2 regions of the Woeseia sp. D3-10 genome follow, and region 2 is predicted to be linked to the other one. Evidence: riboswitches for the same ligand, from Rfam matches in the RefSeq annotation. Region 2 holds a riboswitch; the other holds the start of a gene.

Region 1 (4,181 bases), 1.6 Mb from region 2:
TGATGTCCATCTTCTGTGACGTGCACCTGCTTGGCTTTCTCATCGGTCGTGTAGTGGCCGCGTATCGCCAAACGGCAAAGCGGAATCTTGCCACTTTCGACCAATACAACATCCGCATCCTTCGACTCGGCCAGATCAATTGCAGCTGAGAGCGACATGACTTCTTCACCATCTTCAGATTTCAGAAGCTTGCCGTGTTCGTCCTTCAGCTTGATGGACTTTGCGTCGATGTTGAAATTGTTTGAGTCCGCCGTGTCCTCGTGCAGCCGCAGTTTCGGAATCAGCTTGTTGATCTTCTGGTACAGGTCCGTGTTTTCTTCGGTCGGGCCGGAGATGATCAGCGGCGTTCGCGCTTCGTCAATCAGGATCGAGTCGACCTCATCGACAATCGCAAAATTGAGCGGCCGCTGGACCTTATCGTCTGCGGAGAACGCGAGATTGTCGCGCAGGTAGTCGAACCCTAGTTCATTATTCGTCGCGTAAGTGATGTCGGCGTTGTAAGACTCTGCTTTTTGTTGATGGGTCTGCCCGCTACGGGTGACGCCGACCGTCAATCCCAGGAATTCGTACACTGGACGCATCCAGTCCGCATCACGTTGCGCGAGGTACTCATTGACCGTGACGATGTGCACGCCTTTACCGCTCAGAGCGTTCAGGTAAGCCGGCAAAGTAGCGACCAACGTCTTGCCTTCGCCAGTTCGCATCTCCGCAATGTTGCCCTGATGCAGAACCATGCCGCCGATTAGTTGCACATCAAAAGGGCGCATGCCCAGCGTTCGCCAGGCCGCTTCCCGCGCTACCGCGAATGCTTCTGGCAGCAGCTGGTCGAGTGTTGCCCCGTCCGCAAGGCGTTTCTTGAATTCTTCTGTCTTCGCAGCCAAGGCACCGTCATCCAGCGCTTTGACCCCCTCTTCCAAGTCGTTAATGCGTTTTACGACCTTGTACATCTGCCGTAACAGACGTTGATTTCGGCTACCAAAAAATCGAGTAAGAAAATTTGCCACTGAGGGCTCCTGCAAGAGGGTATTCAGCCGGAGGCGCTGCCGCCACGGCCACACACAAAGACCGGTATTTTACGTACTGACTGGAAATTTGCACCACGGATTACTCTGACTCAGACAAATTGCCGAACCGGGGTTCCGGCAACTACCGTCCAGAGCATCTGTTGTTATTGATTCAAGAAGGGGTTATGAGGCCAGAGGAGAAAATTCCAAGGGCCGTAAGGCTCAGCTGTCACACTTGGCATCGAGGACCTGTAAATGCCCGGAATACGGTGACTTACTCGGCGGAGCCCTTGCGAATGAACGACACGGGATTAACCCGTTGGCCGCGGTGCAGAACCTCAAAGTGCAAATTCGGCCCCGTTGCCCGACCGGTCTCGCCCATTAGAGCTACGGTCTGGCCTTTGCGGACTTCTTCACCCACAGCGACGAGGTTTTCCAAATTGTGCGCGTAGCGGGTCGCGTAGCCATTGCCGTGATTAATTTCAACTAACTGCCCATAGCCGTATCGTTTTGACGACCAGGTCACGACGCCGTCCGCAACCGCGACAATTTCCGCGCCTTCCTTGCCGGCGAAATCAACGCCGCGATGATTCGCCGTCTTGCCCGTGAACGGATCAGTACGGCGACCAAAATAGGAAGACATCCAGCCGGACTTGACCGGCATGCCATGCGGATAGACGCGGTCGTTCAGGTTCTGATTAAGTATCACCGACTCCAGAACGCCAAGCTGCGCCTCCCGGTTGTCGAGCTGCATAGCCAGGCCCTGCATGGCGGTCAATACTTCAGGTACCGCGACAGACGAACCGATGGAATCAGGTTCTTCGGGGCCGCCGAGGGCGGGGATGGCATCAAAATCAAATTCACCGTCGTCCAGGTCCGCCATTTCGGTCAGGCGGCGGCCGAGCGCATCCAGCCGGATCACGCGCGCATTCATCTGCCCAATGCGCAGCGCCAAAGCGTTCAGCGTATCTTCGGTTTCCTGCCGGGTTGTCAGAATGGCATCGCGTTGCAATTCAAGCTCGGCATTCAGAACAGCGGTGGTTTCCAGACTTACGCCGGAACCGTTCTGTACTGAGTAAAAATAGCCGCCAAGAAAAGCCGCTCCACAAAAACCACCAATTATCAGCGCTGCAAACAGCCCCGCGGTTGGGCCGGACAGGCTGATCTGTCGAGGTTTGCCAAACCCCTTGCCAAATATCACTACATTCATTAACTACGCCCCGGATGCGTATAGTCATAGGTACTTGCACTAACGAAACCACCGCAATCATGGCCCGGCTGCCAGTCGTGGCGCCGCGTCGTTTTTGTCAGCCTATGGTCGATGGTCACTTCGGTAGCCCCGCTGTCCTAGGACGAAGCGTCCCTTAGATCGGTGGTTTTGCGTCCCCGGCTTTCGGCGGGTATGCCCTTATCAAGGCGGTCAATATGCATAATGACGCTTTTCATTACAAGATCGCACGGCCAGAATGTCGAACCCGGTCACTTCTGGTCCGTTGAAAACGCCTAGCGCGTCACACTTCATGACTATTATTCGCCTCGATAAGCTGCTGAACTCATCGTCCTCTGGACGCCTCGACAAAATTATCCGTCGTGCGCGCCAGAATCAGGACCTCACGGACCTCATTAAATCGAGCCTGGACAAAGACTTAGCTGAAGTCGTGATATCAACCACCGTCCAGAAGGACGAACTGGTCGTGGTTGCCGCCAGCTCTGCGTGGGCGGCACGGCTGCGTTTCGAGACGGATGCGCTGTTGCGGGCCGCGCGCGCGCACGTGCCGGAAGTTGCGCGCTGTCAGGTTCGGGTGGCCCGACAGGAGTCGGGCACCTGACTCAGGCGTAGGCCGGAGTCGCGTAGGAGATAGGCGCTTTGGCCGCATCCTCGTAAGTGACCTCTTCCCAGGCCGTCGTATCAGCGAGCATGGCCCGCATCAGCTTGTTGTTCAGGTCGTGGCCCGACTTGTGCGCGGAGAATTCACCGATGACCGTGCGACCGAGCAGATAAATATCGCCAATCGCGTCCAGAATTTTGTGAATAACGAACTCATTCGCGTAACGCAGGCCGTCCTCGTTCAGGATGCGGTAGTCATCGAGCACGATAGCGTTGTCCATGCTGCCGCCGAGCGTCAGGTTTCGTTCGCGCAATGTTTCAACATCGCGCAGAAAGCAAAACGTGCGGGCCCGGCTGACTTCTTTTAAAAACGACGACGAGGAAAAATCGATCGAAGCGTGCTGACTGAGTTTATTGAAGACGGGGTGATTGAAGTCGATACCAAAATTGACTTTGAAGCCATTGAACGGCGTCAATTGCGCCCACTTGTCGCCTTCTTCAATGCGAATCTTGCGCTTGATGCGAACAAAGCGCTTCGCCGCGTTTTGCTCTTCAATACCGGCGGATTGCAGCAGGAATACAAACGGCGCCGCACTGCCATCCATGATGGGAACTTCCGGTGCCGACAAATCCACGTACACATTGTCGATGCCCAGACCCGCCAGTGCCGACATCAGGTGCTCAACGGTCGCGACTTTGACATCGCCTTTGACCAGGGTTGTGCCGAGCATGGTCTCGCCAACCAGCTTGGGATCTGCGGGAATATCCACCGGTTCGTCGAGGTCGACACGTCGAAAGGTAATGCCCGTGTTTTCCGCGGCCGGGCGCAAGGTCATGTAAACCTTCTCACCGGTATGCAGGCCCACGCCGGTGGCCCGAATGGCCGTTTTCAAAGTTCGTTGTCGCAACATTGCCACAAATTCTCGCTAAGCTGTCCGCGGCCGGTCCGTATCCATGTCGATCTCGAACGTCCGCTGGTTGTATGGGCTGCGTTGCAACCGTGGCTGCGGGCAGCAGAACACCGACTGGGTCAATTAGCCGGAAATGTCGTTCCCGTGTGGTTCATGTTGTAGAAACACCACTTATATTTCAATGGCTTACAGCCATTCTCTCATTCAAATTGGGCGAAAGATTAGCACACCGTCCATCAAGTTCAAGCCATTCACTCCGGTCGGCTACTCACAATCCAGCAAACAGGCTGCATCCGACTCCGAATATTGAACGTTGTTCCCCGTCAAAAGTGGCCGGCCCGATCATTCGGGCCGGCCACAGCGGAGGCACTGGCTCGTGCAGAGTGAGTGACACGAGCTTTATTGCGGCGACAGCTCTAGTCTGCCTGACGCCGTAAA
Region 2 (4,181 bases):
AATCATCGCTGCGTATTCCCGACTTCCGGCGGCCTTCACCTGCAAGGTCAGCGGCAGTTCTACCTGGAAGTGTCGAAGCTCGTTTTGCGGCACACGAATGGTGGCCACCAGTTGCGTCGTGTCGCTGATGCGGAATGCAAGATCACCGGGCTTGAGGTACTGCCCGAGTTTTATGTCCCGGCTGCTGATGATCCCGTTGATGGGGGCACGGATTTCCGTGTAGCTGTAATTCAGCCGGTCCAGCTCCAGGGCGGCGGCCAACGCTTCAACGTCGTACTGCAGGCTGTCAAAAGACGCGGCGCTGATGAGGCCGTGCTCGTGCAGACGCTGCTGGCGGCGAAGCTCGGTACGGCGCAAAGTGAATTCGGCACCTGACTGCTCGACCTGCAGGGCCAGACGCTGGCCGTCGAGCCTTGCCAGTAACTGGCCTTGCACAACGCGGTCGCCTTCTTCGACCAACAGCTCGATTACCTCGCCGCTGACCCTTGCCGGCACGGCGGCGTCGCCGTCGGCACCCAATGTTGAGGTTGCTTGATAAGTGGCATATAAATCAGTGATATACGCACTTACGCCGCTCACCGGCAGTGGCGCTGTGGCGGTCTCGGCACTGGCCAGGCGAGCCTCACCCACACCACAGGCGGTTACCAGCGAAACGCAAACCGTTAGCAACGCTAAACGCACAAATGCTGATCTGGGAGGCATTGGATTGTCCTTGGTATGTTGGTGTTATAGTTGAGTATAACACTAAGTTCCGGAGGCGCAATGCCCAAGTCAACGCGTAAGACAGGACGTTCGCCACTGTCAATCAGATGCGCGGGAAGGCTGTTTGGATTGGAGCGGTCGGCGGGTGCGGCGTTCGGGCGCGCGAGTGCGGCCCGAGCCAGGCAGGCGTTGGCGTTGCCAGCCTCAGTTCACGCTAGAGAAAATACTGAGACAGAAACGGATTCATCATTCGGTTCTCCGGGTCCAGCCGACGGCGGATTTTTCGGAAAAACTCGATACGCTCACCGAAGATCTGCCGTGAGTGATCCTGAGAAAGGCTGCGGGACTGGTTAAACAACGGTATGCCGCCCCAGTGCTGGGCAAACTCGGCGAAGTCGATGGCAAAATCCTCCCAGCCGGCAGACTGCGTGGAAATAGCGCGCAACGCGATCATGGGTTCATCAAACATCGGCGACAGCAACGCCGATGAGTCGCGGTTCAAGCGAAAGCCCATTGTCGGCATATCGCAACGAAAGCCGTTCTCTTTATGTATGCGCTGACAGAAGTCCCGATAGGCCTGAACGACAATGGCGAAATCGTTGGCGGGAAACAGCCAGGTTGAGTAATTCATTTTTTGAGCATGGGCGATGCTTGCTTGCATGGTTGAGTTGCTGCCGTGTTCAACCAATCGGTTGTTGACCAGACCCTGAGTGATGCTGCTGATCTCGTCGATCAAACGGTAACGAACGCCGTTGACCGGCACGAGGTGCCGGAGGGATTTGAAGACGTGTGGCAACACCGTGCTTTCTCCCCAGTCCTTGATTCGCCACGGCAACCGTCCGCCGTCGGCGCTGCCGCTGTCGTGCCGGCGCAAGTCGAGATAGACCCGGTCACGGAAAGGCATCAGATAAAAGCGCACACCGGCCGGACTCCGGGCAATTTTGTCTGAAATAGCAGCGAATTCGCTGATCGTGCAGCGGCGGTGGCTGGCCGTGAACGGTCGCACCGGTCGCACTCGCAAGGTCAGTTCGTAGAGTACACCCAGCATGCCGTAGCTTAGCCGCAAGGCACTGAGCAAATTATTCTTGCTGGCATCAACTTCAAGTGGTGCGCCGCTAGGGGTGAGTAATCTTGCGCTGCAAAGTTGAGACGCGAACAGACTGCCTTCACCGCTCATGGCAGGACCAATACAGCCACTGGCGACGGCGCCGCCAACCGTTCGGTCCATCAGGTCGTGACAACCTTCCAGTTCGAGACCCTGGGACGCAAGCTCGGAGGCAAGGTCCCGTATGCGGACGCCGGGTTCAACAGTAACTGTGAAATTGTTGAGATTGACCTCACGAATCGCATTCAATGCGGTCAGATCAATCACTGTCCCTGCCGTCGTTGAATTGCAATCGGTAGACGCGCTGCCGGCACCGGCAGGCCGGAACGGTGGCAGGAAGTTGGCGCTGGGCGCGAAACAGCGAAACAACTCGCGTTCATCCTGAGGTTGAAACGTGCATGGCTTGGCCGTACCGCGCACGCGGAATGCACCTGATTGCCTGAGTATGTTTGCGCCCATCTCCCACTCCCTGCGGCACACGGAAAATGTCGGCAATTGGCGAGAGTCGCGAAGTTGTTCAACCGGCGGGAAGGGTCGGCGGCTGCCGCAGGCGCAAGACGCCTGAAACTGCTGGCAACCCCGCTGTCGTAGGTATCCCCTTAGACCGGTGGCTTTGCGACCCTGACTTTCGACAGGTGTGCCTTTATCAATTGATGGATGATCGTGGCACGGCCTCAGGGGCCTGTCAATTTGCCAGTCCGCACTTAGCTGTATGATGTTAAATCGCTTATGCACGGTAGGCTGGCCAGGTGAAGCCGAAACGGCATGTTCAGTCATTTGCCACCTGCGCAGCCGCCGATTTGCGGTATTGCTGTCGAAACTACATGCAGCCCGGATTTGTCCTATTACAATGCACGGCCCCTTGATCATGGTTAAGACATAGTGCGGTTACTCAGTTCACGAATGCGGCAGCGCCTGGCCTGGCTGTGCCTTGGTATTTCGCTCACACAGCCGGCCCTCGCCAACGAGCTGAATTATGTGGTGACCGGTATTTCAGATCCGTTGCTGAGCAATGTGCGGTTGCACCTCGAACGTTTTGGCTTTACCGGCAACAGCCGCGTGTCGGCCGGCCGCTTCGATGAGCTCAGCGAAGAAGCCCGAGAGCGGGTACGCGATGCGCTAAAACCGTACGGCTACTACCAGCCAGAAATAACGGCCACATTGGTTCCGGTCGATGGCGAGAACTGGCGCATGCGTGTGCAAGTCCGTCCCGGCGAACCGATGCGCATTGCCGTTGCCAATATTGAGCTCAAGGGCGACGGCGCTGACAATGCCGAGCTGCGCAACTGGAAGCGCAACTGGCCATTGCCCGCTGGTGCCGTGCTGAATCAACCCCGGTGGGAAGAACAGAAAAAGTCGCTGCTGATCGCAGCCGAAACTCAGGGCTACCTGCAGGCGCGTTTTACCGAGCAAAAAATTTCGGTGGACCTTGCAGCGAACGAAGCTCGTCTCGACCTTGTTATGGACAGTGGTCCTCAGGTGTTATTCGGTGACGTCATTTTTGAACAGGACATACTGAAGCCCTGGGTGCTCGAGAATGTGGCGCGCTTTGATTCGGGCACACCTTACAATGCGGAGCTGCTGGAGCAGTTTCGACTCGACTTGTGGCGTACTGGTTATTTCACTGACATTGAAGTGCGCGAAGAACGAATGTTCGAGCAATCACCGCCGGTGGTCAATCTGCACACCAAGCTTGAAGGCGATACAAAGAATACCTATCAGGGTTCTCTCGGCTATGGCACCGACACCGGAATTCGATTGCAGGGTTTGTGGAGCCGGCATCGTCTTTCTACCAAAGGTGATCGGATAGACGTCGGTACCGGCTATCGGGAAATTGATGACGAGTTTTCTATTCGTGCCGATTACCGCATCCCTCGCCGAACCGCACAACGTCAATACTGGGTAGCGAGCTCCTCGTTGCGCTACGACAACCAGGATCTGGAATTCAAGCGGCAGCAAAATGACGAAGATTTCGTGACGCTTGCCAATGGCCAGGTCCAGGATCTGAATGCCCGCTTTGGGCGGCTCCATGTGCGCGACCGCAAACAGGGCTTCCAGCAAATACTGGAAACTGTCTATGTGGAGCTCATCCGCGAATCATTCGATTACCGTCCGGGTACAGATTCTGCACCGGATATCATCGCGTTTGCGGACGATCCGCGATTCAGCGGTTTGTTCCGCAATACGGTCAGTACCCTGGCCGTTGGTATTGAGTGGGATTGGCCGGCGGTGCGCGGCAAAGCCTTTGAGACGGAGGGCCATCGCGAGCGTGCATGGTTGTTTACCGGCAACGAAGCGTGGGGCTCAGAGCGGGACTTCACCCAGTTCTACATTTCCAGCCGCCGCAGCTATTTGTACGGTGATCGCTGGAAGG

What was found. Region 2 has a riboswitch for cyclic di-GMP ahead of AC0L8N_RS11670 (FAD-binding oxidoreductase). Riboswitches for the same ligand answer to the same signal wherever they lie in the genome.
Region 1: it holds a riboswitch for cyclic di-GMP, as region 2 does, so the genes downstream of both, AC0L8N_RS04935 (M23 family metallopeptidase) here and AC0L8N_RS11670 (FAD-binding oxidoreductase) in region 2, are expected to answer to the same signal.

Annotation. Positions count from the first base shown of each region.
Region 1 covers NZ_JBVVTW010000007.1:931,891-936,071, forward strand. Annotated here, with positions in the region: gene secA (preprotein translocase subunit SecA) at 1-1,004, opposite strand, end outside; gene AC0L8N_RS04935 (M23 family metallopeptidase) at 1,279-2,214, opposite strand; cyclic di-GMP riboswitch class I at 2,334-2,421, opposite strand; gene AC0L8N_RS04940 (DciA family protein) at 2,525-2,833, shown strand; gene lpxC (UDP-3-O-acyl-N-acetylglucosamine deacetylase) at 2,835-3,743, opposite strand; gene ftsZ (cell division protein FtsZ) at 4,160-4,181, opposite strand, start outside.
Region 2 covers NZ_JBVVTW010000007.1:2,541,419-2,545,599, forward strand. Annotated here, with positions in the region: gene AC0L8N_RS11665 (efflux RND transporter periplasmic adaptor subunit) at 1-702, opposite strand, end outside; gene AC0L8N_RS11670 (FAD-binding oxidoreductase) at 917-2,266, opposite strand; cyclic di-GMP riboswitch class I at 2,377-2,459, opposite strand; gene AC0L8N_RS11675 (autotransporter assembly complex protein TamA) at 2,711-4,181, shown strand, end outside.